Regions from separate parts of the Blautia segnis genome, predicted to be linked through region 3. Evidence: a T-box and tRNA genes for the amino acid it is inferred to sense, from the RefSeq annotation. Region 3 holds a T-box; the other regions hold tRNA genes.
The links. The T-box of region 3 lies ahead of thrS (threonine--tRNA ligase). A T-box ahead of a tRNA ligase gene usually reads a tRNA of that ligase, here a tRNA-Thr.

Region 1 (10,585 bases), on a different contig from region 3:
GAGCAACCAACCTGGTAACCGGAATCGCAACCGCATGCATGGACTCTGTTCCGGTGGTGGCAATTACCTGTAACGTAGGAACTGCACTTCTTGGAAAGGATTCTTTCCAGGAGGTGGATATCGCAGGAATCGTAATGCCTGTGACAAAACACAGCTACATTGTAAAAGACGTAACACAGCTTGCGGACACCATTCGCAAAGCTTTTACCATAGCAAAAAGCGGTCGTCCGGGACCTGTCCTTGTAGATGTCCCGAAGGATGTGACCGCCGCGAAATGCGAATATATCCGTCACACTATCACAGCTGTAGAGCCTAAGGTGGATACCATCCGCCCGGAGGATGTGGAGACCGCAGCCCAGATGATCGCCAGAGCCCAGAAGCCTTTCATCTTTGTAGGCGGCGGCGCTGTAATTGCAGACGCATCCAAAGAGGTGCGTGCTCTGGCTCACAAGATCCAGGCACCTGTATGTGACAGCCTGATGGGAAAAGGTGCTTTTTCCGGTGAGGATGAGTTCTATACAGGACCAGTTGGAATGCATGGAACCAAAACATCCAACTATGCTATGTGTGAGTGTGATCTTCTGATTACCCTTGGCGCACGTTTCAGCGATCGTGTCACAGGAGATACCAAGACCTTCGCACCGAAGGCAAAAATCCTGCAGATCGATGTGGATGCAGCGGAAATCAACAAGAACATTGTGGTTGACGCTTCCGTGATCGGAGATCTGAGGGAAGTGCTGAAGCTTCTTCTGGAAAAAATCCCGGAGAAGAAACACGAAGAGTGGGCAGCACACATTCAGGATATGAAAGAAAAATATCCGCTGAATTACGATCATTCCCAGCTTACCGGACCTTATGTGATCCAGAAGCTTTATGAACTGACTGGTGGAGATGCTATCATTTCTACAGATGTTGGACAGCACCAGATGTGGGCTGCCCAGTATTTCAAATTTAAGGAGCCGAGGACCTTCCTGACATCAGGAGGGCTTGGTACCATGGGTTACGGTCTTGGCGCAGCCATCGGAGCAAAGATGGGATGCCCGGACAAAACTGTGGTAAATATAGCAGGAGACGGCTGTTTCCGTATGAACATGAACGAGATCGCCACAGCAGTGCGCTGCGGCAGACCGCTTGTCCAGATTATTCTGAACAATCATGTACTTGGAATGGTACGTCAGTGGCAGACTCTTTTCTATGATCACAGATATTCCCAGACCATCTTAAACGATGGCGTGGACTTCGTAAAAGTATCTGAGGCAATGGGAGCAAAAGCAATCCGCGTTACGAAGATGGAAGAAGTAGAGCCTGCCCTTAAGGTAGCGCTTTCATCAGAGGGCCCGGTAGTTCTCGACTGCTGGATCGACCAGGATTTAAGCGTATATCCTATGGTTCCTGCAGGAGCAAGTTTAGATGAGGTATTTGACGAGGAGGATGTGAAGAAATGAGCAGAGTGTACAATTTTTCCGCAGGACCAGCAGTCCTTCCGGAAGAGGTGCTGAAAGAAGTCGCAGATGAGATGATGGATTACAATGGTACCGGAATGTCTGTTATGGAAATGAGCCACAGAAGTGCTGCATTCCAGGAGATCATCGACACAGCAGAGAAGGATCTGCGTGAGCTGATGAACATTCCGGACAACTACAAAGTTCTTTTCCTTCAGGGCGGCGCTTCCCAGCAGTTTGCCATGATCCCTATGAACCTTATGAAAAATAAGGTGGCTGATTATATTGTAACCGGCCAGTGGGCAAAGAAAGCATACCAGGAAGCACAGAAATACGGAAAAGCAAACAAAATTGCTTCTTCCGAGGATAAGACTTTCTCCTACATTCCGGACTGCAGTGATCTGCCGATCAGCCCGGATGCAGACTACGTTTATATCTGCGAGAACAACACCATTTATGGAACCAAGTTCAAAGAGCTTCCCAATACAAAGGGCAAAACACTGGTAGCGGATGTATCCTCCTGTTTCCTTTCTGAGCCTGTTGATGTAAGCAAATACGGCATTATCTACGGCGGTGTCCAGAAGAATATCGGACCGGCCGGTATGGTAATCGTGATCATCCGTGAGGACCTGATCACAGAGGATGTCCTTCCGGGAACTCCTACTATGCTTACATATAAGACACATGCAGACGCAGGCTCTCTTTACAATACACCGAACGCATACTGCATTTATGTGTGCGGAAAAGTCTTCAAATGGCTGAAGAAAATGGGCGGACTGGAAGAGATGAAGAGACGCAATGAGGAGAAGGCAAAGATCCTCTATGATTTCCTGGATTCCAGCAAGCTTTTCCATGGCACAGTTGTTCCGAAAGACCGTTCTCTTATGAATGTTCCTTTCGTAACAGGTGACAAGGAGATGGATGCAAAATTTGTAGCTGAGGCAGCAAAGGCTGGTCTTGTGAACCTGAAAGGCCACAGAACAGTAGGCGGCATGAGAGCCAGCATCTACAATGCAATGCCGAAGGAAGGCGTGGAAGCGCTGGTTGCATTCATGAAAAAGTTTGAGGAGGAAAATGCGTAATGTTTCAGTATCATTGCCTGAATCCGATTGCCCAGAAGGGTCTGGATATTTTTGATGAGGGATATAAAAATTCTGATACCATTGACGGCTGCCAGGCGGTTCTTGTAAGAAGTGCAAAAATGCATGATATGGAGCTGCCGGAAAGTGTTGCTGTGATCGCCCGTGCTGGAGCCGGAGTGAATAATATTCCGGTTAAGGAATGCGCTGAGAATGGTGTTGTTGTATTTAACACTCCTGGTGCCAATGCAAATGGTGTCAAGGAGCTGGTTCTTGCCGGTATGCTGCTTGCTTCCCGTGATATTGTAGGTGGTATCGAATGGGTTCAAAGAGAGAAGGACCAGGAAGATATTGATAAGCTGGCTGAGAAGCAGAAGAAACAGTTTGCAGGCTGTGAGATCATGGGCAAAAAGCTTGGTATCATCGGTCTTGGCGCCATCGGAAGCATGGTTGCAAATGCGGCAGCTTCTCTTGGCATGGAGGTTTATGGATACGATCCTTATATTTCCATTGATGCGGCTTGGAATCTTTCCCGTACCATTAAGCACAGCAAGAGCCTGGATGAGATTTACAGCAAGTGTGATTATATTACCGTTCATGTTCCCCTTCTGGATTCTACCAAGAAGATGATCAACAAAGAGGCTTTTGGAAAGATGAAGGACGGCGTGGTTCTTCTGAACTTTGCACGTGATCTTCTGGTGGATGAGGAGGCTCTGATCGAGGCTCTTGACAGCGGCAAGGTGAAGAAGTATGTGACAGATTTTGCAAATCATACAGTTGCAGGACATGAGGGAATTCTGGTTACTCCTCATCTTGGAGCTTCCACTGAGGAGTCTGAGGAGAACTGTGCAGTGATGGCTGTGAAAGAGGTTCGTGATTTCCTTGAGAATGGTAACATTAAGAATTCTGTGAACTTCCCGAACTGTGATATGGGTACCTGTGTGGCAGTTGGACGTATTGCTATCACACATAAGAACATCCCGAATATGATCAGCCAGCTGACCAAGATTCTTGGTGCTGAGGGACTGAACATTGCGGATATGACTAACAAGAGTAAAGGGGAGTATGCGTATACTCTGATCGATCTGGAGAGTGTAGCTTCCGCAGAGGCACTGGATGCACTGAAGTCTATTGAGGGCGTTTCCAGAGTGCGTGTGGTGAAATAAAAGGATGAATAAAATGCCCGTGGTGTGGTGCCGGAGATGGTGCTGCGCTGCGGGCAGTTTTTTGCGAAAATGTGGCAGTGCGGGATTTAGTGAAGCAGTTGTTACCAGGACGTGAGTTCGCAATGTATATTCATCGCAGGTCGTCGTAACACTCCAACGAGCTAACTGTCAACTGCGACTAAACATCTCAGGAGAGCCTTCGATGTTAAGTCTTCGTAGACAGTGGATCTCGTTTCCGTTAAGAGCGCTCCTGAAATGACCTGCTCACGAATATACATTGCGAACTCACTGGTTACTGGTAAGGCGAATGTGCTAAAACGATACTTCTTCACTGACGTTAGGAGGGTATTCCAGCCGATGCACGCTATCTGTGGTTCTGCTGTTTCCAATCATCTACTTATTTAAGTAGTGGCGTTACCCGAACACGATTTAACAATGTACATTCAGGGCTGTGCGTTGCAATGTTCGAGTATACAGATTGCGGGAGTAGATTTCAATAGCCAGCGTTCCCCCAGGTGTACCGGGACAGCCGGTTGGCGAATTTCGGGAATTTGGCGAGTAAGCGACAGGTGGGGATGCACTGTCTGAGCCCGATAGGGCGAGTTTGCTTCCCCACCTGTCAATAGGCGACGGAGCCAAATCCCGAAATTTGTCATTGGCTGCCCCGGTACACCTGGGGGAATGCGTCCGCCTTGATTAACTAAATCCCATTTAGCTTCCGGAGACACAGTTTATTGCATAAAAAAGCTGACATCTGCAACTACCGCAAATGTCAGCTCCTTTTTTATCTGCCGCTCTTAGCAATGAATTCCAGTACTTCCTCGCGGGTCGGCATTACGCGAAGCGCACCCTTACGAGTGGTAATAAGGGAAGCTCCTGCATTGGCGAAGGTAAGCATTTCCATAAGATTCTCATCGGAGAGGTCCTCAAGACCATGCTCCAGAACATAATTCAGAATGCTGGCGCAGAAGGTATCTCCGGCACCTGTAGTCTCAATAGTATGTTCCTGAAGGAACGGTGCACATTCTACACGGCGACCCTTGTAGTAAGCACGGCTTCCGTCCTTACCCATAGTGATCAGTACAAGGGGAATGTGGTACTTCTCTTCAATAAGGGCTGCACCCTTGTCATAGTCTGTAGTATCGAAGAGAAATTCTACCTCGTTGTCAGAAATCTTCAGCACATCGCATTTGGTAAGACCGTACTCAATCTCTTTTCTGGCATCCTCTAAGGACTTCCAGAGTGGCGGACGAAGGTTCGGGTCAAAGGTGATAATACATCCGGCTTCCTTAGCTACGTCGATGGCATGGCGGGTAGCCTTACGAACGCCCTCATGAGTAGAAGAAAGAGTTCCGAAATGGAAGATACGGGAATCACGGATCAAATCATCCGGAACCTCGTCAATGGTCAGCATCATGTCAGCACCAGGATTGCGGTAGAAAGAAAAATCTCTGTCCCCATCCGGATAGGTGTGAACAAATGCCAGTGTGGTATGCACCTCATCATCCATAACAAGTGCCTGTGTATCAATTCCAACTTCTTCAACAGCAGCCTTGAGCTGATTTCCAAACATGTCTTTTCCAACCTTGCCGATGAAAGCAGTTTTCTTTCCAAGACGATTCAGCATAGCAAGAACATTGCATGGGGCTCCGCCTGGATTGGCCTCCATAATAGGGTTGCCCTGTGTGCTGGTACCATTCTCTGTGAAGTCGATCAGAAGTTCACCCAGTGCAGTCACATCATAGCTTCGATTGCTCATTGAAAAATCCTCCTTAGCTTCTAGAGCCATTTACAAACATGCCCTAGCGAAAATATATACCAATAATTTAACGCAGCAGGTAAGATTTGTCAAACAAATTCCTTTATTTTTTCAGTTTAAAATGGTAAAATAGTAATAAATAACCATTACCTGCGGATGGATTTTTCAGACAGATTTTAAGGGCAGGATATTAATACTGTGGGTGGCCGCAGGTTGTGCGGAGAAATGGAGAGCATATGAGTAAAACTGTATATGATTATATGAATTGGGCAGGAATTGAAGCAATTGTTTATGGAGAAGAGACAGCTCCAAGAGATGTGATGGGACCCAGACTGACACCGGATGGTGTGCTGATACAGGGCTTTTTCCCAGGTGCCAAGTCAGCAGCGGTAGCTGTTGGGAATAAGAAATACCAGATGGAGCTGGAGGATGAAGCTGGCTATTATGGGGTTTTAATTCCGGGACGGAGAATCCCTGAGTACGAATTTCAGATACAGACAGGTGATAAAGAGAGAAGCTTTAAGGATGCCTATGGCTTTGGAGGAATCCTCACAGAGGAGGATGAGGCTGCCTTCTTGTGCGGCGTTTATTATGAAGGCTATAAGAAGTTAGGTGCGCATCCTATGGTTATGAATGGGGTAAGCGGAACTCATTTTGCAGTGTGGGCACCCAATGCCATTCGTGTAAGCGTTGTGGGAGATTTTAATGACTGGGACGGCAGAGTGCTTCCTATGCATAAGATGCCAAAATCCGGTATTTTTCAGCTGTTTGTTCCGGGAGTGAAGGTGGGAGATGCCTACCGGTATGAAATCAAGGCGAAAGGGGATGTACTTCTTCAGAAGGCAGACCCCTATGGAAACAGAGCTGCTGCGGCGCCGGAATGGAACTCGGTTGTGGCAGATGTGTCAGACTTTGAATGGAATGACGGCAAGTGGATGAAGGACCGGAAGAAGTACGATGACCGCAGACAGCCGGTTTCTATCTATGAGACAAGCCTTGGCAAGTGGAATAATAAGAAGGAATTAGTTTCTTTTCTGAAGGAAGAGGGCTATACCCATGTGGAGCTGCATCCGGTTATGGAATTTCTGGAGGATGAGGCAGATGGCTATCCTACCTCTGCATATTTTGCCCTTAGTACACGATATGGAGAGCCTAAGGAGTTTGCTGCCTTTGTTGATCAGCTTCATCAGGAAGGAATCGGTGTGATTCTTGACTGGTCCCCGGCCCAGTTCCCAAGATATGAGGGCGGACTGGAGAAATTTGACGGAACTGTTCTTTATGAGGTGAAGGATCCTGGTATGGCAGTTCATCCTATGTGGGGAACCATGCTTTATAATTATGACAGTCCTATGGTAAAGGACTTCCTGATTTCAGGTGCCTGCTTCTGGCTGGAGGTTTTCCATGCAGACGGACTTCGCATGGATGATGTGGATGCCATGCTTTACCTGGATTACGGAAGAAAAGACGGATGGACACCGAATATGTACGGTTCCAATGAGAACCTGCATGCTATAGAATTTCTGAAGCATCTTAATTCCATTGTGAAGAAACGTAATCCAGGCGCGCTTCTCATTGCTCAGGAGGACGGCCTGTGGCCGGAGCTGACAGATTGTGTAGAGAATGATCACATTGGCTTTGACTACAAGTGGAGCGGCGGATGGACCAGAGATTTCCTGTTCTATCTTTCCGTAGATCCTGTCCTTCGGAAGAATTATCATGATCAATTGACGTTGTCTACGTTATATGCATATTCTGAGCATTATGTACTCACCCTTGGAAGCAGAGATGTGGGAACTCTTGGGGAATTTATGGATAAGCTTCCAGGAGATGAGAAGCAGAAGCTGGCACAGGTAAGAGCTGCTTATTCCTATATGATGGTACATCCTGGCTGTAAAATGATGGCACCACAGGGGGATATGCCGGAGGGGCTGGGGAAATGTATTCAGGCATTGAATGCTCTTTACAAAAATTCTCCTGCTCTTTATAAGCTGGATGACGATTACGACGGATTTGAGTGGATTCAGCTGATGAAGTACGAGGAAAATGTGATCACTTTCCTTCGCAAAACAGAAAAGCCGGAGGAAACGCTTCTGGTGATCTGCAATTTTGCTGCCATTCCTTATGAGAATTATCAGGTTGGCGTACCATTTGCAGGCAAATATAAAGAAGTCTTTAACAGTGACGCTGCAGAATTTGGTGGTGAGGGCGTTGTAAATGCCCGGGTCAAAGCAGCAAAGGCAGAAGAGTGGGACGAGCGGGAGTATTCTATTAAAGTGAAGCTGCCCGCACTTGGTGTCAGCATTTACAGCTGCACGCCGGGAAAGGCACCTGCCAAGAGGGTAATTGCTTCGAAGGCCGTGAAATGATTGCACAGTAGTGGAATTTTCCCAGGAGGACTGGTTCAAAATTTCCTTGACAAATGCAGATGTATAAATTAAAATAGCAATTGTGTCCGGCAGATGTTTTCATCTGTCGGCGCATAAGCTGGAATAGCTCAGTCGGTAGAGCACTTCACTCGTAATGAAGGGGTCGTGAGTTCGAGTCTCATTTCCAGCTTTTTTATTTTGCAAAAGGGTATACTCCATGATAGAATATACCTTGAACAGGACGAACCTGCTTTTGGCGTACCTTTTTTCGGCAAATTATATGAAAATACGGGTTACCGATTTCGTAAGGTGCAGTAATAGCACTGCATTAACATTTATTATGTTAATGCCGAAGTCCATCAAGGGCTTTGTTATGTCGGCAGCCCGTATTTTTTTTCACAAATACAGAGAGGAGGGTAATGTATGTCTGACTCATTTCTTGAATTAAAAAATCTGAAAAAAAGCTTTGCCCCCGGCGAGGCTGTTCTTCAGAGGATAAATCTTACAATCAGGCAGGGCGAGTTTGTAACTCTGCTAGGTGCTTCCGGCTGCGGCAAGACAACTACCTTGCGCATTATCGCAGGCCTGGAGCAGCCTGACAGCGGCAGTGTGTGGCTGGAGGGACAGGATGTGACTGCTCTTGAACCTAATCAGCGAGATGTGAATACAGTATTTCAGAACTATGCCCTTTTTCCCCACATGAATGTGGCGGATAATATTGGGTATGGCTTGAAAATCCGTAAGGCTCCCAAGGCTGAGATTAAGAAAAAGGTGAAAGAGATGCTGGAGCTTGTGCAGCTGGAGGGGTATGAGAAGCGAAAGCCCTCAGAGCTTTCCGGCGGTCAGAAGCAGAGGGTTGCAATTGCCAGAGCACTGGCAAATAATCCGAGGGTTTTGCTGCTGGATGAACCACTTGGAGCGCTGGATCTGCAGCTTCGCCGCACCATGCAGCTGGAGCTGAAGCGTTTGCAGAAGAAGCTTGGAATTACCTTTATTTATATTACCCATGACCAGGAGGAGGCCATCAATATGTCTGACCGGATCGTGGTAATGAATCAGGGGCAATTTGAGCAGATCGGAACACCGGATGAAATTTATAATCATCCGAAGACCAGCTATGTGGCTGCCTTTGTAGGAAATGCCAATATTCTCAAGGGAACTGTAGCAGAGAAAAACGGGCACCACATAAAAGTGAAGCTGGGAGATGAAGTGGCTTCTATTGATACAGAGGAAAAGGTAAATGTCGGGGAAAACGTTACGGTTGCTCTTCGTGGTGAACACATTCTGCTGGAGGAAAATGGCAACTTGCATGCCACTGTGAAGGAAAAGAATTTTGCAGCAGGGCAGCTTAGGGTTTTACTTACCCTGCCAAATGGTGATGAGGTTACAGCCAGCCGCTTCGGTATGAATGCAGACATTCAGCCGGGACAGCAGATTTGCTGGCGTTTTGAACCAAAGGATGCGGTTTTAGTGGACCGCCCTAAGGGAGGTACAAACTGATGGGCAAAAAAAGCTCCATATGGATGATTCTTCCTTTATATATTTTTACCCTGATATTTGTAGCCTGCCCACTTCTCTATATGGTTGCCTTAAGCTTTGCCACTCCCGGAGAAGTTCACGGGGTGCAGTGGATTTTTACACTGGATAATTACAGGAAGCTATTAGAGCCTGTATATCTGAATACATTTGCCCAGTCCTTTCAGCTTGCTTTTACAAGCACCCTGTTTATAACACTGATCGGTTATCCTTTTGGCTATTACATGGCGAAGCTGCCGGCCAGCGGCAAAAAGAAAGCCATGCTGCTTCTTATGCTTCCCTTCTGGGTGAATTCCCTGATCCGTCTTTATGGCTGGATCATTATTCTTCAGAAAAAAGGACTTCTGAATTTCCTTCTGAAGAAGCTTGGACTGATCGAGAAGCCTTTGAAGCTGATGTACAGTTACCCGGCAATTGTAATCGGTATGATTTATGTGCTGCTGCCTTTTATGATCTTGTCTGTATATTCCAGTGCGGAAAAGCTGGACTGGTCTTTGGTGGAGGCAGCCCGGGATCTTGGTGCCGGCAAAATAAAAGCCTTTTGGACGGTTAGCTTTAAGCTGACCCTGCCCGGTCTTTTGTCAGGTGTGATTTTGACCTTTATTCCATCCATGGGGCTGTTTTTTATAGCAGATATTCTGGGCGGAAATAAAGTGGTGCTGGTAGGAAGCCTGATCCAGGATCAGATGACCAGGGGAAATAACTGGCCCTTTGCAGCAGCCCTGGCAGTGATCATGATGATCCTTACCACTTTGATGATCCTTTTGTACCGTAAGGTTACCAATGCCAAAGAAGTGGAGGGGCTGGGATGAAAAAAAGCACACGTTTCGAAAAAATCTATCTGGGTATTGTTTTTTTGCTGATGTATCTGCCGGTGGCAGTTGTGATCATTTTTTCCTTTAATGAATCCAAGCTTCCTGTACGGCTGACCGGATTTTCCCTGCAGTGGTATCAGAAGCTGTTTGCAGATCGTGACATGCAAGAAGCACTTGTAAACAGTCTGATCCTGGGAGCTGCCAGCTGTGCGGTTTCCGCAGTGATCGGAACCATGGGAGCAGTGGGACTGTCACGAATCCACTGGAAAACAAAGGGCGCACTTGAGTACATCTCTATTTTGCCCCTTATGATACCGGAAATTATTCTGGGCATGGTGCTGATGGCATTTTTTTATATGCTGAACCTGCCCTTTGGAATGCTGACCCTGCTTATCGGCCATACGGTGTTTTGCATTCCTTAT
Region 2 (10,585 bases), on a different contig from region 3:
TTCCGGTTCCCCGCCAATATCAATTACTTCGTCCTGAGTATCCTCTGCTGGCTGAGCATCTTCTGCCTGCTGGATATCCTCTGCGGCAGAATCCTCAGCTGCTGTATCCTGTGCAGCTGCAGCATCCGGATCCTCTGTAGTCTCCTGCGGAGCTTCCTCCGGTGTTGCCACGATTTCAACTGTGTTTGCTTTCAGCTCACCAGTTACTCCAAGCTCGGACTTTCCGGTGATCTTCAGCTGGATCTTATTTCCAAGATCATCAGTTGTAAGCTTATAAGTTTTCTCCGTACCAACCTCTGTAAGCTGGTCTCCTGTTTTCCTTGACCAGCTGAAGCTTACGTAGTCATCACTAAGCCCCTCTGGTGTAACTTTGGTATAATCTGCGCTGAGTTCAGATCCTACAGCTGCAGTTCCTTTGATTTTCAGCTTGCCTCCTAATTCTCCGGACGGTACCGCAGAAGCGAATACCAGTGACGGAAGCAAGGAAAGCATCATAAGAAAAGTCATAACCATTGCTATAATTTTCCTAGATCTCATATGCCATCCTCCTTTACATTCCCCTTTTGGCTGAGTCTTAACATTATCGTAACATATTTTAAACATTTCTACAAGTGCTTTTTACAATGCTGTAAACTATGGGTCGCTTTGTAAAATGCTGCACCTGTATCTTTGTTTATGGTTATTATAGCAACCTGATTTTACGTCTATGTAATATGAATTTATCCAACAGGATTACTGGCAGTCCTTATCCCTCTACGATCAGATATTTTCCATCTGGCAGGACAAATACCTCGCTGGCTTCCTCCAGTTCGTCATCGCTCATACCATCCACATCCGCGCCCATACCGGACAGGTATTTACGCACCTCGCTGATGGAATCTGCCACCACTGCCATGCAGTCCTCAAGAAAAGCCTCTGCCTCCTCATAATTCTCTGCTACAGGCTCATCAAAAAGCTGCTCCTGATTTTCCAAAAATGTCTGGATGCACTCTTCTGTATACATCTTATATACCTCCTTTTTTATTTGCTGCATTTTTCCTCATAAAGATCCAGGATGTCTTCCGGAGATTCCACCAGGGCATCTGCGCCGTTCTTTAAAAGCTCTTCTTTTTCCCGGTAGCCCCACAGAACACCTACAGTATACATGCCTGCTGCCTTGCCTGTCTGCATATCCGTTCCGGAATCTCCCAGATACATGCACTCCTCTGGCAGCACGCCAAATGCCTCGGCAATCTTCAGAGGACCATCCGGTGCCGGTTTCTTTCGAATGGAATCGCTCTGGCCCATCACCATGTCAAAGACCTGATCTCCAAACATTCTTTTTACTACCTTCACAGCTGCCTCATGGGGCTTGTTGGAGCATACGCCAAGCTTTACCCCGTTTTGCTTCAAAGTTTTCAAAGTCTCCGGCATTCCCGGGTAATGCTGTATTTTATAGAAAGGATCCTTATCAAATTCCGTTCTGTAAAGCTTACGTGCTTCTTCATAATGTACAAGCTCTTTGTCTCCTGCATCGATCAGAAGTCTTTTTACCAGCATATCTGCACCGTTTCCACAGTAATACCGGTAATTCTCCACTGGCATTGGGTTCAGTCCAAACTTCCGCACTACCTGATTTCCTACAGCTGCCATGGAATCCAGAGTGTAAGCCAGTGTTCCGTCCAAATCAAAAATACATGCTTTTATCATTTTTTTATACCTCTTATGTCTATTCCAAGTTTCTTAAGTTCATATACCAGTCTGCCAACAGGAAGACCTACTACATTATTATAATCCCCGCAAATTCCCTTCACATAGATTCCAAATCCGCCCTGGATCCCATAGCTGCCAGCTTTATCCATAGGCTCTCCCGTTTCAATATAGGCGAGCAGTTCTTCCCTGGAAACAGGATAAAACTGTACATCTGTCTTCTCGCTGAAGGTATGAGCCTGCCAGGTATGTTTTTTCTTAAGCAGGAGCGTCACTCCTGTATAAACCTGATGTGTCTGTCCCTGCAGCTTCCACAGCATACGAAAAGCATCTTCCCTATCCGAAGGCTTTCCAAGAATTTCACCGTCACAGGCAACCACTGTATCCGCGCCGATGATCAGCTGCGGCTCCTTTTCGGCCTGAAGCAGGTCTGCAACTTCAGATGCCTTATCCAAAGACAACTTTTCTACTGTTTCGGCAGGATCTGATGTCTCTGCCTTTTCTTCCCCGCCGCTTACAACCACGGAAAATTTCAGTCCGGTTTTTGCAAGCAATTCCTTTCTTCGAGGGGATCCCGAAGCTAAAACAATTATTTCCATAATCTCTCCTTTTCTGTGTTATCAGTATAACCCTGTGCGTATATCGACGCAATGATTTTTTTCTTTTCTTTTTGTCCCAAAAGTATTACAATAAGGTCAGCCCCATCTGTTTGTTTCCAGGACAGGTGGAGAACCGCGAAAGGAGTATACAATATGGCAAAAATTAACAAATATTGGGGTATGGTTGCCCTTGGTGCAGTGACTGCCGCAGCAGCCGGTGCTGCAGCCGCCGCTTTTGCAAAGCGCAGAGTTCTGGAGCAGGTAGCTGATGCTGAGGATGATTTTGAGGACGAGCAGGAGACTTCCAGCCAGCCGGAAAAAAAGGAAGTTCATGAGGATTTCATTTCCTGGGAAGCAACTTCCGAGGAAGAGACCGCCGAAGTACCGGAAGATGAGGATTCAGCTGAAGATCCTGCCGAAAAGGATTCAGACGAAGATTCAGCGGACGCTGAGGAAACAGATGAGGAAGCCGTAGACAATGCTCTTGAAGAAGCAGAAAAAATTGCGGATGAATTCGAGGAAGATCTTGCAGAAGCAAAAGAAGAGCAGGACAAGGAAGAAGCTTCCATTCATATCGACTGATTTTTAGTCACTGATTTTGACAGATAAAAAATTGAAAGGCCGCTGCCCGGTAATTTCTCCGGACAATGGCCTTTTTAATTTTACAAATACTTATGTGAGGATGCTGGGTAAAGCGCCCTCTCTCATTATGCCTCTTTAATCTCGAGAACATCCATCGGACATGCTTTTACGCAGATGCCGCAGGCGATACATTTGCTTACTGTCTCTGCTTCTTCTGCTTTTACCATTACGCCGAATGGACAGACTTCTTTACATTTTCCGCAGCCTACACATTTCTTCTTGTTGATCATGTATACGCCCTTTGGATTCTGAGTGATGGCACCCTCTGGACAGACTTTTGCGCATTTTCCGCACTGTACGCATACAACTGGTTTCGGGCTTACGCCGTCTTTCTGTACAGAAATTTTGATGCAGGAAAGATCCTCGTCAAATTTCTTGTAAAATGCCTCTGAACAGGCAATTTCACATGCCTTGCATGCCATACATGCATCTTTTTTTGCTACGTTAAGCTTTTTCATTTTGATTTCCTCCGCTTTTGTAATATTTATGATAGTTGTTTTATCCTGCCGAATAGATGAAACTAACTAAAAAACTTCTGCGCAGAACTGCCGGCAATTCCCATAGGAATACCGGCAGTTCACACTGTTATAATAATTATTTAGTTTCACGATTCAGCAGTTAAATACCGCTTTTCAAAAGGCATTCTGCAAAGTAAAGCATGCAGACTGCAAACTTTTTAATCTTCTCCGGCAATTAAGCCTTCGGTAATTTGAAGGAACTCTTAAGGGATACAATACGGTTAAATATCGGTGCTCCCTCCTTGGAGTCGTGGATATCGGCACAGTAGAATCCGTTTCTTACGAACTGATAGCTGTCATAGCCTTTTGCCTTAAGAAGCTCTGGCTCTACATAAGCAGAAACCTCAACAAGGGAATTGGGGTTCAGGTTCAGCTCGCCAGTTTCCTTATCGTATACACCCTTCTCCTCGTCAACAATGTTCTCATAAAGGCGTACCGGAACCTTGCCGGCATTTGTTGCCTCTACCCAGTGGATGGTTCCCTTTACCTTACGTCCGTCAGGTGCGTTGCCGCCTTTTGTCTCCGGGTCATAAGTACAGTGTACCACATGAACGGTTCCGTCATCGTCTGCCTCAAAACCTGTACAGGTTACAAAATATGCGTTCATCAGACGCACTTCTGTTCCCAGGAAGAGACGTTTGTATTTCTTCGGTGGGTCGATCATGAAGTCTTCTCTTTCAATATAAAGCTCTCCGCTAAACGGAACCTTTCTGGTTCCAAGTGCCTCATTCTCCATATTGTTCGGAGCATCCAGGTACTCTACCTGTCCTTCCGGATAATTATCGATCACCAGTTTGATCGGATCAAGAACTGCCATGTAGCGCGGAGCCTTTAATTTCAGATCCTCACGGATGCAGTACTCAAGCATTGCATAATCCACAGAACTGTCAGCCTTGGAAACACCGCAAAGCTCTACAAACTTCTGAATGGATTCCGGAGTATATCCGCGGCGGCGCAGACCGGAAATGGATACCAGTCTCGGGTCATCCCAGCCATCTACGATTCCGGTCTCAACAAGCTTCTTAATATAACGCTTACCGGTTACTACGTTGGTCAGATACAGCTTTGCAAACTCGATCTGCTTCGGCGGATGCGGATACTCAAGCTCTCTTACTACCCAGTCATATAGCGGTCTGTGGTCCTCAAATTCCAAAGTACAGATGGAATGGGTAATTCCCTCGATTGCATCCTCAATTGGATGTGCAAAGTCATACATCGGATAAATACACCAGGTATCACCGGTTCTGTGGTGGCTTACATGTGCCACACGGTAGATAACCGGATCACGCATGTTCATGTTCGGAGAAGCCATATCGATTTTGGCACGGAGAACCTTCTCTCCATCTGCGTACTTGCCGTCCTTCATCTCCTCAAACAGCTGAAGGTTCTCTTCTACGCTTCTGTTGCGGTATGGGCTCTCTTTCCCTGGCTCCTTTAAGGTTCCGCGGTATTCCCTGATCTGGTCAGCACTTAAATCGCAGACATAGGCTTTGCCTTTCTTGATCAGCTTTACAGCAGCCTCGTACATCTGTCCGAAATAATCGGAAGCAAAAAACAGTCTGTCCTCCCAGTCTGCTCCCAGCCATTTGATATCTTCCTTGATGGATTCTACAAACTCAGATTTCTCTTTGGTCGGGTTTGTATCATCAAAACGCATGTTGAATTTACCGTTATATTCTTTTGCCAGTCCTGCATTTAAAAGAATGGATTTGGCATGTCCTATATGAAGATAGCCGTTTGGCTCTGGCGGGAAACGGGTATGAACGGTATCATAAACTCCTTCTGCCAGGTCTTTATCAATGATATTTTCAATAAAATTTTTGGAAACCGTTTCGTTCTCCATGTTTCTCCCTCCTGAAATCCTCTGTTATTTATAGCATATGAATACTATCAGTTAGTCTTAAAGCCTTCTTTTACAGGCTCCAGTTGATTTATCTTATCATAATCCCTCTCATTTTAAAAGTTTTTCTTAATAAAAAGTGGATTTTTTTATATCGTATAAACAAAAAAGTCCTTGAAATAGAATCAAGGACTTTAAGCTGATGACGGGAATCGAACCCGTGACCTCCGCCTTACCAAGGCGACGCTCTACCGACTGAGCCACATCAGCACTCTTGTGCTTCAGCATTTCTGCCGCTCACAGTTGATTATATTACCAGAAGGTTATGCGATTGTCAACAGTTATTTTCAAATTTTTTCAAAAAATATAAAATAATTAAAATTCTTCCCCCAAGCCCAGCCTGTGCCAGGCTGGGCTTTATGATATGGAATCTTTCTTTATGGGAATTTTTTATGAAAAGTTGTTTCTACGGTATGATCACATTTCTCACAAATCCGGTGTCCGTCAGTTCCCGGTCCGTTGTTTTTTTGTTGGTAAATACGGCGGTTCCATTTTGATTCATAGACAGGTCAAACTGCACTTCTTTTCCATTTATCTTTCCGCCGGATACGCCGTCAATCTTTTCCAGTTCATACCGCATGATCCTGCATTCGGAAACGGTATATACTCCTGCAGGAACTTCAAAAGATAGGCTTAGTCTTGCGTCTTTGGAGGTATCTGTATTTTCCCTGGTGAATTCTACTGTATCATAATAAGTGTACTTTTCTCCGTCCAGATCCGTTCCCTGCAAGCGAAATGTAAAAACAGGATTTCCATGGGCCCATACAATTTCCTTTCCATGGATTACTTTGTCCACCTGGATGGTCACCAGCTTCACATCTGTCATCTCAAAGGATTGGACGGCTTCCTCATTTTGGATCACGCATTTTACAGGCGCACCCTTTTTATAGCCTTTTGGAGCTTCCAATTCTGTCAGAAGGTACTCTCCTGCTGCCAGCCGGTTGATTCTGTGGGGTGTTGTCCCAGATATCCAGGTGTCCACGATTTTTCCCTTTGCGTCTGTAAGCCGCAGGGTGGCACCAGCTACCGTTTTTTGGGTGGCCTTGTCTGTTTTTCGAAATTCTGCTTTGGTGTATCCGTTCTCTACTGTAATGGTATGTCCCTGTTCCTGTTCCACAAGACCGTTTTCGTCTACTGTGAATTCATAGGAGCGTCCGTCCGGTACATAGCCATCCGGCGCTGTTTTTTCCTGAAATACGTAGGTTCCAGGGACAAGCCCCTTGATCTGGATCATGCCGTTTGCGTCTGTTGTATAAAGCTTCCCTTTGTCTGCTCCTTGTGTTTTCTCCCACAGAAGAAAGCTTACGCCAGCAAGACACCGATCCGGATCGCTGACATTTTCCTTTTTGGATACCTTTTTAATGCAGACCAGAGTTTCCTCATTTTGGAAGACGGCTGTTTTTTGTGCATCTCCTTCTTTTAATTCCACATCACAGACTTTTGACGTAACCACGTAACCTTTGGGAGGAGTCCGTTCCTCTACTGTATATTTTCCCATATAAAGAGGCTTCGAAATGGCTGTTCCGCTTTCATCCGTAGTAACTTTGTCCACTGTTTCTCCTGAAGAAAGCAGAAGCGTTCCCACAACAGAATAGATATCTGCCGCAGCTTTCACTTCAAATACAGCTCCCTGCAGGTTTCTGCCGGAAGGATCTTTCTTTCGAACAGTTATCGTTCCCTTTGGAGTGTCTTCTTTTATGATCACTTCTGTTTTATCTGTATTTCCGAAAACAGAGGCTGGGGTTCCCTGATGCCATTCAAAAATAACCGAAGCCATATTATACACATGTGCCTCCAGAATGTCCGGATTCTGGTTCACTGCGTAATAAGGCTGCAGACTGCAGCCTTTTTTTAATCTTACCGACAGCTGCAGTCTGAGGATTTTCCCGTAGCTGCTTTCTGGCAGGGAACCAATAGATGACAGCTTAAGCAGCTGATTTTTCACACTTAATTTCCAGTTTCCATCTGTTCCTCCAGAAGTTCCAAATGAAGCCAGCACATTCTGCTCAACCAGAAGCTTTGCGGATTTTAACTCAAAACAGTCTGCAAGCTCATCCTGGATATGAAGACCTGCGATTTTCCACTGTTCTGTGTTTTGGGGAATCTGCTGGGAAATCTCATATACCGTTTCAAAATCTCTGCCCTTATATTCTTTTGCTTTTACCTTTGCTGTTCCGTCTATGATCCATTTCTGCGGTTTTTCCGGTTCCGGCCGCTGAACCTTTGCCCGGGAAACAACCTCATTGGACCAGTTTGTCCCCTCCTGCCCGTTTTTGTGTCTGCAGGTAATGGAACCTTTGTTTTTTACCGCATAGCTGCACACATTCCCACTGTAGGAGGGCGTCATTTCTGATGCGTCCATCCTTGCCTTTATCTGGAATTCATATGTTTTTCCATAGAATGCCGAGGAAGCCAGTGCTGCCTGGGTTGCCTGAAAACTTACCACATCATCCTTCGCTGTGAGCTGAAACCAGGAAGTCACATTTTCCCCGGATGGAAGCATCTTGACAGCCGCATCCTCTGCGAAATCCACTCCTGCAGGGAGTGCATCTGTGATGGTACAGGATCCATAGTAATATGCCGGATGCTCCTCCGGGATTTCGGTCTGAAGGGTATAATAAAACTCATCCGAAATATTCACCAGATCGTTAAAAGCTCCCTGTTCTGCCAGTGTGTTTCCTGTCTTTTTGGTCAGCTTGGGATATTCCACAGGACCGTATCCTTTTGCATCCCACTGAAGCCCTGCCACACTTACACATGTTCCAGTCAACGCCTCTTCATACTGGTTTTGGATTGCTTTCGCCGGGTTCTTTGATACATTCCCGTAACCAGGGCTGAGAATTGCAAGATAAAAGCCAGCGGATTGATCCACTTCATAGACAACGGTATGCTCTGGAACTTCTCCTTCTACCTTGGCGGCAGGAGCTGTCAGCACCTCATAGTTTTTGGAAAAAAGCTCCGTCTGGAACACATTGACTACAGAATCCTTTGTGGCATATCTGTGCCCAATGGAACCATTCTGCAGCCGGATTCCAAAACGCTGGTACAGATCAATATCCAGCCATCTGAAGCGGTAATTTCCCGGTACAGGCGTACTTGTTCCGCTTTTTACAATATCTATTTTGATTTCCTGGGCTGGAAGACCATCTGCAAACAGAAGCCACAGGTCATCCGTATCGCTGATCCCAAAAATAGGCATCAGATCCGTCATTTTTGCACCTTTGTTGTCGTAGGTATAATCCAGATAATCCGTGCAGGTCATCAAAAGGTCCAGACTGGTATTTGCTTCTTTGTTAAAGCCTACGTTTGTAACCCGAAACCCGTATTTTCCTTTTGCACGGTTATCAAGGGGCAGATAATACGGACCTTGTACCGCTCCCTGTATCTTTTGCCCGGCAAGCACACTGCTTCCAGCCTGACTCCAGGGATACACTGCGGAATTGGAATTCCAGCCAAGCCTTGTATATTTGCTGCTGAAAACCGCCTCCCCATTGGTAACCGGAACAAAGCCGCCGTTTCCATTTCGTACAGGCAAACCCTCCTGCACAAAACCAGCATGTGCCGCATACAGGTCGATCAGATTCTCCATATTTTCTTCTGGAACAGCCTCTTCTCCTTCTGAAAAAAGCAGGTCATCCTCTTCCATCTCAGAAAATAGATCATTTTCTGTAAAAAATCCTTCGTCCCCTTCTGCATCCATCTGGTTTTCCAAATCTGTGGCATCCTCTGAACCAGTATCCTCTTCCTCACCGGTATCTTCCGAAATATTTTCCATTTCCTCTTCAGAGTTCCACGCTTCCTGCTCCTCTGCTCCTGCGGCTTCTTTCTCCCTTTCTATGGCTTTGCCCTCTTCCTGGGCCAATGCCCTGCTGTCCGGATGGGAAAATACCGCAGGCACAGCGATCACAGCTGCCAGTACAGCCTTTCTAAAAAATCTTTTCCTCATCCTGCGTCCTCCTGGCGGTCTGCCTCATACTGTTTTAAATAATTCTCATACTTTTTCTCCATGGTCATTCCTTCATCCTGCATCTGGATCACCTTTGCAGTTACAGGCACATCATAGCTTCTTTTCACATCAAGCTCCCCTTCCAGATAGAGAACCGTCACAATCTCGGAAAACAGAGGCGCAGTGCTTTCTCCTGGCATTAGTACCTTTTTATAGCCGTAAACATATTTCTGGCTATTCTGGTCCTGTTTCTTAGAAAACAGCGTCCATTTCCCTGTGTCTGCCTCAAACTGAAACAGTTCTCTTCTTTCCTTTTCTGTTTTTTTCCCGGTTTTTTCATCCACCACGGAAATGTTTTCCACCGGGATCCTGACTTCCAGAAAAACATTTGCCTCATTCTTTCCTGTATTCTGCACAACAGGATCCTTCTCCAGGGTCTGACCGGGATACACCTTCAACGCCTTCTCTGCATCCCAATGTGCCTCTGTCAGCCTGGCTTTTACAGAGCCTGCTGTGATCACATTTCTCACCTCGCCCACTGATCTGGTGAGATATGCAATTGTAACAGCCCCGGAAAATGCAATTCCCAGCAGCAGGCCTGCGCCTCCCAGTATGTACCGTTTTTTCCTCATTTTATTTCACGCTCCTTTTTGCTTTCACGCCTTCCCAGATATTCATGCACAGAGAAAACGCCAGGAAACAGGACAAAACCGCCGCTTTTCCATTCCAGGTGCTAAGAAACAGCCGTACATACCCCACATAGGGAACTGTAAAAACAACGGTTCCATATACATTCTCCCACTTCACAGGTTGGGTATCCTGCTTCTCGTTTGCATCTCCTTTTGTCATAAACAGCTGGGCGTTTTCATCTATTTCCATCACCCGGTGAGTGATAACCGTTTCCCCTTCAAAAAAAGTGATGATCTCCCCTTTTTTTATTTCCCGGGGCTGCTTCTCTTTCACATAAACGGCAGCCCCCACCGGAAGTGCCGGTGACATGCTCCCTGATACTACGGTATAACATCTCATTTTCAGAATCTGCGGATAGCAAAAACAGATCAGCATACCAGAAAGAATAATCAGGCACATAGCTTTTGGATATCTTTTATTCATCCTGGCTTTCCTTTCTGTACAGCCGCCAGCTGCTGACCGCCATTGCTGCCAGGGCACCAAACAATGCCAGCCATTTCACCGCAGCTTTTGTCTCATCCCCTGTTTTCGGGCTTGCTGCCACAGATGAAAAAACTTTTTCCCCTGCATTCTGGCTATTCTCTTCTCTGGAATTCTGCTG
Region 3 (10,585 bases):
CAACACAAAAATTGTCTTACCTGAAGATTCTCCCAGAAAAGAACAATAAGTTCGCAAAATTTTCCAATTACATTTTCGTGTAATAACGAGAAAATTTTTGCGAACTTATTATTTTTGCACTCTTTCTTTTTTATTGTATCAAAGCATTTTCTGTAGTCGCTGCGCTCCTCCGCCTACAGAAACTCCTTCAGTTTCTCCACATTCTCCTCCTCAAACTCCTGGAGCCGTTCCATCAGCTTTTTAATATCTTTCTCCACATCGTTTTCATACTGATGAAGTTTTTTCACGGCTTCGGTGATTCCCATGCTGCTGCCCTGGATCAGCATTTTGGCGATGTGGGAGGTGGATGCGTCGGCCATGGTCTGAAGATTCACCATCAGGTAGGTGCGGATTTTTTCGAAGGTGCCAAGGCCTTTTTCATCGTATCCGTTCCGGTTCAGCAGGTCGCGGGCTTCGCTGTGGAATTTGCAGTAGCCTTCCAGCTGCTTTTTCAGATAAGCCTGAAGCTTCTCATCTTCTGTGATGTCCAGAAGCTGTTCTAAGGTATCTACTCCCATCTGGGAATTCTGGTATACGTAATTTAGAAATTCTGCATTTGCATTCATAGGCAATTCTCCTCCGTTTAAAAGGGTTCTTTCATGTAAAACTGTTCCTTACCTTTATAACAGAATGCCCCGCATTTCTATTTTATATGCAAAATTGTTTCTAAAATTTCCAGATAAATTTCCCCCTTATTTTCAATACTTTCAGATAAATTCAGCTTACCTCATTTACTTTCACTCATACTTCACAATCTCCTTCTTCAGCCTCTTCATAATCCGCTTCTCCAGCCGCGAAATATAAGACTGCGAAATTCCAAGCAGATCCGCTACCTCTTTCTGGGTTTTCTCTCGGCCTTCGTGTCTGCCAAGGCCGAACCGCAGCTTGATAATGGTCTGCTCCCTTGGTGAAAGCTTGGAAATGGCTTTTCCAAGAAGACGAATCTCCACCTCATCCTCCAGACGGCGGGAAATCTCATCATCATCTGTTCCCAAAATGTCCGACAGCAAAAGCTCATTTCCATCCCAGTCCACATTCAAAGGCTCGTCTATGGAAACCTCCATTTTCGTCTTGCTGTTCCGGCGAAGGTACATCAGGATTTCATTCTCGATGCACCGGGATGCATACGTAGCAAGCTTAATATTTTTCACCGGATTAAAGGTATTGATTGCCTTGATCAGTCCGATGGTTCCAATAGAAATCAAGTCCTCCACACTCACCCCTGTGTTGTCAAATTTCTTCGCAATATACACCACAAGCCGAAGATTGTGCTCAATAAGAAGTGATTTGGCTTCCTTTTCCTCTGGTGTCCCCAGCTTCTCCAGGATCCTGGCTTCTCTCTGGCTCTCAAGCGGCGGCGGCAGAATGTCGCTTCCGCCAATATAATAAACATCTCCCTGCCTGCCAAACAGGAATCTTGGCATCACCTGAAACGGATAATAAGTTGCACTTGCTGCTGATCGGTTCATAGACGAGTCCCCCTCCTAATGCAATATTCTGGAATTTAACAGTACCTGGTACTCTTTTCCCAAAGCAGAGGGTTCCACCGCCAGCGCAAGCACCGGATTCACTGCATGAATCACCTCCCCGGGAGTGTGAATACAAAGGTCATCCAACACCACCGCCAGCATCACGCCTTCCTTTCCCACTGTTTTGTAGGGTAGAAAATGCGGATGCAGATCAGTAAGCTTCGTACCTTCCAGCTCCCCTGGATCCTCCTGCAGGTGCATCAGCCTGTCTCTTTTCTCTTCAGGCAGCATTGCCTCCAAAACCTCAGGTTTCACAATAAAAACCCCATCTCCGTTTATCGGATCCACAAGAAGGTTCCCCGTATCCCAGAACCCGAAAAACTGCTGTACATTTCCCTGATAGGACAGGGTAACCGGATAGATGTTTTTCCACCTGGCACGAAAAGAATCGCTGACATAGATCAATGCGCTAAGTCCCATGTAGGCCCCTGCTGCCACAACCAGAAACCGAAGCGGCGCGGCATTCTTCACTGGCGCCGCCTCCATAAGGCCGCCCATGAGAAATGCCATCAGGTAAAAAGTCACCAGTGCCTTCGCCAGCATTCCTCCCGGCTTAAGCCCCAGTCCCAGAACCAGCATGATCCAGGCACAGCCTCCATGAAGAAGCACCTTTGCCGGAAACAGCCCATCCGATGGTACATAAAGAATGAGGCAGGAAAAAAGGGCGCCGACGGCTGCCGCCAGCAAGATCCTTCTGCGGCTTCTTTTTCGCAGAAACAGTTTGCCAACAATGCGAAGAAGAATATAATCCATAAAAAGATTCGTCAGAAAGACGATGTCTATGTATACGTCATAATACATAAAAAAGCCCCCTGTGGCCGTCAATCCTTCACTTTGGTAAGTGAACCCATTATACGGTCACAGGGGGCGCAGATTTTGTCAAAAAGGGACGGGAAATCCTGAGAATTTCTCGCCCCTAATCGACAGCGCGATCTGTCAATTTTCTTTTTTCGAAGTCATTCGAGAGATGCATAGTAAAGCCGAAAATACTCGCACAAAGAACAATTTTCGGATTATGCCTCCAGATTCTTCTGGTGCAGCGCTTCCAGAAGACTTCGCAGCTCTCCAATAGGGAACTGTCCCGGTGCAGAAGCTGCTCCTACCGTTCCAAAGGTAATTCCGGAGCCGAAGTTTTCCCCGGAAATACGGCTGATAGAGCCAATGCTTCCCATTGCCATGGATACCAGCGGCTTTTCGCACTCTTTTCTCATGGCATTGGTTGCTTCCATAATGGCTGCCACATCCTCAAAACCGTGGGGCATTACCGCCATTTTCAGAATATCAGCTCCGGATTTTTCCATTTCACGGAAACGGTCCAGAAGGATTTCCTGACTGTCTGTTTTGTCAAAATCGTGGGAAGAAGCAATGATTTTGACACCTTCCCTTTGAAGCTCTGCCACCAGTTTTTTCTTCTCTTCTGGATTTCCCATCACTTCCACATCCACAAGGTCTGCTATGTGGCTTCTGGCAGCGTTTCGGCAACATGCGCTGTAATCTTCCATGGAGATGGCAATATTTCCGCCTTCCTCGCTTGTGCGGATAGTAAAAAGAAGCGGAGTCTCTCCAAGGATTTCCGAAAGCTTTCCAAGCACCTGCTTACAGGCTTCTTTGTCCATCAGGCCCTCGAAGAAGTCCGCACGCCACTCCACCAGGTCTGCTCCGGCTTTTTTCGCATCCTTGGCTTCCTGGCAGATTTTTTCTTCTGTGGTTCCCGTAAGAGGAACACAGATTTTGGGGATTCCTGCCCCAATGGTCAGATTCTTGATCTGAATAGGTTTTGTCATTTCTTGACATCTCCTTTCTATTAGAATAAGATAAGAAGTAAGTTTATAAAATTTCAGGAGGTTCCTTATGATTCCAATTACCGGCCATACCCGTCTTACCGCACTTCTTGGAAGCCCGGTAGCGCACAGTATTTCTCCCCTTATGCATAACGAAGCATTCCAGCTTCTTGACCTTGACTACACCTATTTATGCTTTGAGGTAAATGAAGAGACTCTTCCGGCAGCTGTCGATGGTCTGAAGGCCTGCGGCATCCGCGGTTTTAATCTTACCATGCCGAACAAGAACAAGATTGTAGAGCTTCTGGACGAGCTTTCCCCGGCAGCCAGACTGATCGGTGCAGTGAATACCGTTGTCAATGATGACGGACATCTTACCGGATACAACACAGACGGTGTTGGCTATATGCAGGCAGTCAAAGATGCCGGCTATGACATCACAGGCAAAACCATCACGATCATGGGTGCCGGCGGTGCTGCTACTGCCATCTGTGCACAGGCTGCTCTTGACGGCGTGGAAAAAATCCACATTTTTGCCCGGGAAACCAGCCGTTTCTGGGATCGCACCCAGAAGCTTGCAGAAAATATCAACTCCACTCTTCCCTGCAAGGCAGTCCTTCACGAAAATAAGGATACGGCAGCCCTTGCCCAGGCCATTTCTGAAAGTGCCCTGCTCCTCAATGCAACTTCCGTAGGCATGGCCCCAAACACTGAGGGAACGATTATTGAAGATACTTCCCTCTATCACCCGGACCTGATCGTATCCGACGTCATCTACAATCCCCGGGAAACCCGTTTCCTCAAGGAAGCCAGAGAGGCTGGCTGCCGTACCTTTAACGGTATGTATATGCTTCTTTATCAGGGTGCAGAGGCTTTCCGCTTATGGACCGGGAAAGAAATGCCAGTGAAGGAAATTAAGGCAAATTTCTTCGCTGATTGATTTTTCTCCTGATAGTACTCTGTTTCATAACAAAATTCACATTTTAAGAAAACAGGCGCCGCTTTTTACAGCAGCGCCTGTTATTTTTTACATAGATTATTTCTTCTCTTCCTGAACCTCTACCTTGCGGTTCTCTCTGCTCTTGATCTCAGCTTTGATGGAAGTGATGAACTCCTGAAGATCCTTTGCACCTTCATCTCCAAGGAAACGGCTTCTTACAGAAACCTTGCCCTCTTCCTCTTCCTTCGCACCAACAACCAGCATGTAAGGAATCTTCTGAAGTCTTGCCTCACGGATCTTGTAGCCGATCTTCTCAGCACGGGTATCAATCTCAGCACGGATGCCAGACTCTTTCAAATCATCCAGAACCTTGTTTGCATAGTCCATATATTTGTCAGAAATCGGAAGCACCTTAACCTGAACAGGAGCAAGCCATGTTGGGAAAGCACCTGCAAAATGCTCGATCAGGATACCGATGAAACGCTCGATAGAACCGAATGCTACACGGTGGATCATGATCGGACGATGTTTCTCTCCGTCAGCTCCAATGTACTCGCAGTTAAAGCGAAGCGGAAGCTGGAAGTCAAGCTGAATGGTACCGCACTGCCAGGTTCTTCCGATGGAGTCCTCAAGATGGAAGTCGATCTTCGGTCCGTAGAATGCTCCGTCTCCTTCATTTACCACATAGTCAAGACCAAGGTCGTCAAGAGCTCCGCGAAGAGCGTCTGTAGCCATCTCCCAGTCCTCATCGCTTCCCATGGAATCCTCAGGACGTGTGGAAAGCTCTACATGATATTTGAATCCAAACAGCTGATATACTTCGTCGATCAGCTTTGCAACGCCTTTGATCTCCTCACGGATCTGCTCCGGCATCATGAAAATATGGGCATCATCCTGTGTGAAGCAGCGTACACGCATCAGTCCGTGAAGCTGACCGGATTTCTCATGACGATGTACCAGACCAAGCTCACCCATACGAAGCGGCAGATCACGGTAAGAACGTGGCTCAGACTGATATACAAGAATACCGCCTGGACAGTTCATTGGCTTAATTGCAAAATCCTGCTCATCAATAACAGTTGTGTACATATTTTCTTTATAGTGATCCCAATGTCCGGAAGTCTCCCAAAGATGACGAGCCAGAATGATTGGTGTGGAAATCTCAACATATCCTGCTTTCTGGTGAATCTCTCTCCAGTAGTCAAGAAGTGTGTTCTTAAGAACCATTCCCTTTGGAAGGAAGAACGGGAATCCAGGACCCTCGTCGCTCATCATGAACAGTCCAAGCTCTTTGCCAAGCTTTCTGTGGTCACGCTTCTTAGCTTCTTCCATACGGTTGATGTACTCTTCCAGATCTGCTTTCTTTGTGAAGGAAGTTCCGTAGATTCTGGTAAGCATTTTGTTCTTCTCGCTTCCTCTCCAGTAAGCACCTGCAATGCTGGTAAGCTTGAATGCCTTTACTGGTTTGGTTGTCATCAGGTGAGGTCCTGCACAAAGGTCAACGAACTCGCCCTGCTGATAGAAGCTGATCTCAGCATCCTCTGGAAGATCTTCGATAAGCTCTACCTTGTATGGCTCATCTTTCTCTTTGAAAAATGCGATTGCTTCTTCTCTGGATTTGGTGAAGCGGGTGATCGGAAGTGCTTCCTTCACTACCTTCTTCATCTCAGCTTCGATCTTTGCAAGATCCTCTGTGGTGATCGGGTTCTCGCTGTCAATATCATAATAAAATCCGTCTGCAATAGATGGTCCGATTGCAAGCTTTACATCCGGGTACAGTCTCTTGATAGCCTGTGCCATAATGTGGGATGTGGTGTGACGGAAAGCTCCCTTGCCGCCTTCATCCTCAAATGTAAGAATGCTTAACTCGCAGTCTTTGTCAACTACATGTCTCAGGTCAACGACCTCTCCGTCAACTTCACCTGCACAGGCTACTCTTGCAAGGCCCTCGCTGATGTCAGATGCAATGTCGATAACGGATTTTGCTTCTGCGTATTCTTTCTTAGAACCGTCTTTTAATGTGATAATCATGATTCGTGTCTCCTTTTCTTTTTCTGAAACTGTATCTGGCAGGAAACTGTCTGATACAAAAAACGTATGGTAACGTTTGCCTTTGCAGGGACGAAATAAAAAAGCCCCTTACAATGCTCTCACACTGTAAGGGACGAGTATACTCGCGGTTCCACCCTGCTTGCCATAGCATACGTATCTGTAAACCAGGCCACTTATTTGATGGTAACGGAATCACCGGACCGGATTAGGGTCACTCAGAGGTAGTTTTCAACTGCTTCCTGATAAGGCATTTCCAGCTGCCTGCCTCTCTCTGAAACATTCCACAGTTTACTCTTCTCGTCAACGTGTTTTCTTATCACTATGCCTCATTATAGCCTTGGGTTCTGGGTTTGTCAATAACTACAAAAACAAAGAGGAGAAAAATTTGCAATGAAAGGTTACTGTTCACTCCGTGCCCAGTAACACGCTTCGCGATGCACAGAAATCATGCTTTGCATGATTTCGCGCCGCAAACCTCGGGTTTTCTGTGAACTTTGTTCACAAAAAACACCTCGCGGAATATTACCTATGAACAGTAACAATGAAAGTCCTGTACGCAGGCATGAATGAATTCATAAATGCCTAACAAGCAGTATGATCATTTCTCTTTTAAATATTCCCATAAATTTTCGCCTTTATAAGAGCCGCTGCTTCCCGCACCACATAATGAACCTGCATGATTGGGTCTGATGGGGCTGCTATTCCATAAGGATGTTCATATCCTGCTTTTTCTGCTATTTTCACCGCACGGTACACATGAAAATTATTGGACAGGATTCCCGTATTTTTCTGGCTGCAGCCTGTAAGCGCATCCGAAAATTTCAGATTCTCCTTTGTGTTGGTGGATTTCTCTTCCAGCACCAGCCGCTCCCTGGAAATCCCATGGGCTGTGAGGTAATTCTCCATGCATTTCGCCTCTGTAATATCTTCCCCGAAGCCCTGTCCGCCGGAAAGAACCAGGATCGTGTCCTCATTCTCCCTGGCATATTTCAGTGCTGCCTTCAGGCGAAGCTCCAGTGCCTTGGACGGTACATCCCCTTTTACATGGGCGCCAAGCACTACCACATAATCCAGATTTTTCCGGGCTGATGTTTTCATACCGGAAACCACAAGGCTGCAAAGTGCTGCAAAGCACACGATTCCCAGCAGCACCACTGCTGATACTGCATATTTCACCCATCCTGGGAAAAATCCGGGATGATTTTTTCCATAGCGGATCAAAACTGCGCCGCCTTCCAAAATTGCCGCCAGTACCAACCAGATCCAGGCGAAATCAGCGGTAATCCCCGCATAAACCACAATCAACAGGTAATAGGCCAGACAGATACTGCCTGCACAAAAACATAGTAAACTCAAATTCTATTCTCACTTTCCTGTTAGATACACAAAACGGATTGCAGGACAGCTATGCCACCCTTGCAATCCGTTCCCCAAGACCAAAAGCTCATCTGGCTTCCGGTCCATTATGCACTATGATTATTTGTTTCTACCGCAGCAGAATTTATATTTCTTTCCGCTTCCGCATGGACACGGATCGTTACGTCCAATCTTGTGTGCTTTCACAACAGTACCGGATTTCTTCTGCTCAAGATAAAGCTCTTTACGCTTCTCAGGTGTGAAGATCTTGTCCCACTGTGGAAGATTGTAAAGCCAGTCAGCCTTAGCGTCTACCATGTTCTTGTAAAGAAGCTCTTTGTCGAAGCAAAGGCTTACGGTAGTGTTCTCATCCATAGTCTCGATCGGGTTCTGGATCTTCAGGCTGTCGTTGATTCCATCAAGGAAACCAACCATGGTAAGAACTTCCTGATTATATTTCTCAGCCAGCTCTTTTACTGTACCGGTAACGACTTCGTCCGGATTCTCAAGAAGCTGTGCATAAATGTTCTTCTCAATAGCAAAATATCTTGCCCAGAACTGCTGGAGTTTATTACGGTCTGCCTGCTGGTCATAGGCAATGGCACGCCACTGCTCTAAAATGGTCTTATCGCTCATTTCTTATTCCTCTTTTCAACAAAAATTTCGTAATTATGCCGTTTTACAGCTGAATTTTATTATAACATCTTTTTGTCAAAAAAACAAATCCTATTTTTTCTTCTAAGGTTTTCATAAAATTTTACCTGTTTTTCTGTGACATATGTATAAAAAAAGAGAAGAAAGCCCATACTATGAGTGTTCAGTGATGAACAGCAAATTCATTGAACCCCCTTCAATGATATGGCAGTACAAAAGACAAATGAGATTGTTACTGTTCACTCTGTGCCCAGCAACACGCTTTGCGATGCACAGAAAGACGAACCTTCTTGTGCAATGCACAAGAAGCAGCGTTTGCTGCGCAAACTTAATTCTCGGGTTTTGTGTGAACTTTGTTCACACAAAACACCTCGCGGAACAGTACCAGTGAACAGTAATATAGATCAACTTATATCCTCCCCGAAACGCCCCGGGTTCTGACGTACTCTCAGAATCCGGGGCGCTTACATTTTGTTCTTCTATTTTACATTTTCCAAAACAAACCGGTATGCATTTTCATGGAAAATCTTCTCCACCAGGCTCTCACCAAAGCCATGGGCAAGAAGGGCTCTGCGCAGGTCTGGAACAGATTGAACGCCCTTAATTCCTTCCGGGAATCTTCCGGAGCAGCCGTCGAAATCACTGCCAATGGCAAGGCAGTCCTCTCCTCCCATTTCCAGAACCTGATCCATATGGCGAAGCAGGTCCTCCACCTTGGGCTCCTCTCCCACAAAATTGGAAAAGAAATTCATTCCAATGATTCCCTTTCTGCGAATCAGTTCCTTCAAATGTTCTTTCTTTATATTTCGCGGTCTGTCCCTCACTTCTCTTACATTTGAGTGGGACGCAATGATGGGTCTGTCTGTCAGCCCAAACAGGTCTTCCACACCCTGATCGGACAGATGGGAAACATCCATTACCAGATTCTGGGAAAGAAGAGTTTTCACCAGTTCTTTTCCCTCAGATGTCAGACCCTTCTCCTGGTCAAAGGCAGCTCCGCATCCATATTTATTCTCATAATTCCAGGTCAGCATAGCAAAGCGAAAGCCCATCTCTCTCACATTTTCCACGTATTTTCCCATAAGGGAAATGTCCTCTATGGATAAAAAGGCAGCTGCTTTTCTCATGCTATGCGCCTTTTTCATGTCCTCACCGCTTTTGCACAGCAGGATTTTCCGGTTTTCTTCCTCAAGATATGCAATTGCACGGTGATACAGCTGCAGAAAGTCCCTGTCAGGATCCTCTTTATTTAAATTCTGTGCATCCTTCCACACTGCAAAAATCTGGGTGTAATTTTCCACAAAATCCCCCAGTCGGTTTAAGTCAAGATCCCCGGAATTCTGATCCAGGGTTTCTCCTGAAATAATCTCCGTAAGTGTATCTGCATGGCAGTCAAAATAATTCATCTTCGAAACATCCTTTGCCCTTATATTTGTATGGTTCTACTTCACCCCAAGCTTCTCAAGTTCCTTCGCAGCCTGCTTCAGATTATGGAATTCAATGGCGTGAATGCCAAGCACTCTTGCGGCCTCACAGTTCTCCGGGCGGTCATCCAAGAACACGCTTTCCTCTGGCTTCAATCCGAATCTTGTAAGAAGGGTCCTGTAAATCTGGGGTTCCGGCTTGATTTCCTTTACCTCACAGGAGAAAATAACACCGTCCATATTTTTCAGGAAAGGCATTTTATTCGCTCTGGTGTGATCCAGCATAAACTGACTGTAATTTGACAGAATATACAGATGATAGCCCTGGCTCTTCAGGTAGCTGGTCCAGGTCTCAGCGTAATCCTTAATCTGGATCGTTTTCTCAGATTCTCTAAGAACCCGCTTCACATCCTCCTCATACTCAGCCGGAAGTGCGGCAATAAACTGCTTCAGGTACTCTTCCTCCGGGAAAAGCCCCCGGTCACGCTCATTCCAGGTCTGGCTTTTAAACACAGCCTCTGCGATCAGCTTCTCCTCTTCTTCCGGGAAATGGAAACTTTTCAGATAATCTTCCCACTCATAGGAAACCAGAACCTGTCCCACATCAAAAATAATATTTTTCACTTCGCCCTCTGCCTCCTTATCCTCTTTTTTCAGAAGCTTGTAAACCATCAAAAATACATAAGCCAGCACTGGCACCAGAATGACGCTGCCCACTGCTGCCTTAAAATTCCCCTGGGAATTCTCCCCGCTTCCAAACGCAAAGATCATGGGCAGACAGCACACTGCCAGCAAAATTACCACTCCAAG

Region 1: it encodes a tRNA-Thr, which carries the amino acid that the T-box ahead of thrS (threonine--tRNA ligase) is inferred to sense. The anticodon was not compared.
Region 2: it encodes a tRNA-Thr, which carries the amino acid that the T-box ahead of thrS (threonine--tRNA ligase) is inferred to sense. The anticodon was not compared.

Annotation. Positions count from the first base shown of each region.
Region 1 is NZ_JACOOT010000014.1:21,550-32,134, forward strand. Features, by position in the region: gene ilvB (biosynthetic-type acetolactate synthase large subunit) at 1-1,445, shown strand, start outside; gene serC (3-phosphoserine/phosphohydroxythreonine transaminase) at 1,442-2,524, shown strand; gene H8S54_RS06035 (phosphoglycerate dehydrogenase) at 2,524-3,687, shown strand; gene H8S54_RS06040 (carbohydrate kinase family protein) at 4,472-5,446, opposite strand; gene glgB (1,4-alpha-glucan branching enzyme) at 5,683-7,812, shown strand; tRNA gene H8S54_RS06050 (tRNA-Thr) at 7,930-8,002, shown strand; gene H8S54_RS06055 (ABC transporter ATP-binding protein) at 8,236-9,312, shown strand; gene H8S54_RS06060 (ABC transporter permease) at 9,309-10,160, shown strand; gene H8S54_RS06065 (ABC transporter permease) at 10,157-10,585, shown strand, end outside.
Region 2 is NZ_JACOOT010000026.1:27,173-37,757, forward strand. Features, by position in the region: gene H8S54_RS18295 (COG1470 family protein) at 1-537, opposite strand, end outside; gene H8S54_RS11585 (glyoxalase) at 746-1,003, opposite strand; gene H8S54_RS11590 (HAD family hydrolase) at 1,021-1,689, opposite strand; gene H8S54_RS11595 (Maf family protein) at 1,686-2,288, opposite strand; gene H8S54_RS11600 (hypothetical protein) at 2,442-2,870, shown strand; gene H8S54_RS11605 (4Fe-4S binding protein) at 2,996-3,388, opposite strand; gene H8S54_RS11610 (glutamine--tRNA ligase/YqeY domain fusion protein) at 3,624-5,291, opposite strand; tRNA gene H8S54_RS11615 (tRNA-Thr) at 5,486-5,558, opposite strand; gene H8S54_RS11620 (isopeptide-forming domain-containing fimbrial protein) at 5,755-9,294, opposite strand; gene H8S54_RS11625 (hypothetical protein) at 9,291-9,926, opposite strand; gene H8S54_RS11630 (signal peptidase I) at 9,928-10,407, opposite strand; gene H8S54_RS11635 (hypothetical protein) at 10,400-10,585, opposite strand, start outside.
Region 3 is NZ_JACOOT010000012.1:95,767-106,351, reverse strand. Features, by position in the region: gene H8S54_RS05755 (helix-turn-helix domain-containing protein) at 1-49, shown strand, start outside; gene H8S54_RS05750 (hypothetical protein) at 174-605, opposite strand; gene sigE (RNA polymerase sporulation sigma factor SigE) at 777-1,508, opposite strand; gene H8S54_RS05740 (sigma-E processing peptidase SpoIIGA) at 1,524-2,369, opposite strand; gene aroD (type I 3-dehydroquinate dehydratase) at 2,582-3,352, opposite strand; gene H8S54_RS05730 (shikimate dehydrogenase) at 3,420-4,289, shown strand; gene thrS (threonine--tRNA ligase) at 4,386-6,320, opposite strand; T-box leader at 6,447-6,654, opposite strand; gene H8S54_RS05720 (YdcF family protein) at 6,951-7,697, opposite strand; gene H8S54_RS05715 (SEC-C metal-binding domain-containing protein) at 7,818-8,333, opposite strand; gene H8S54_RS05710 (dipeptidase) at 8,831-9,757, opposite strand; gene H8S54_RS05705 (HAD family hydrolase) at 9,794-10,585, opposite strand, start outside.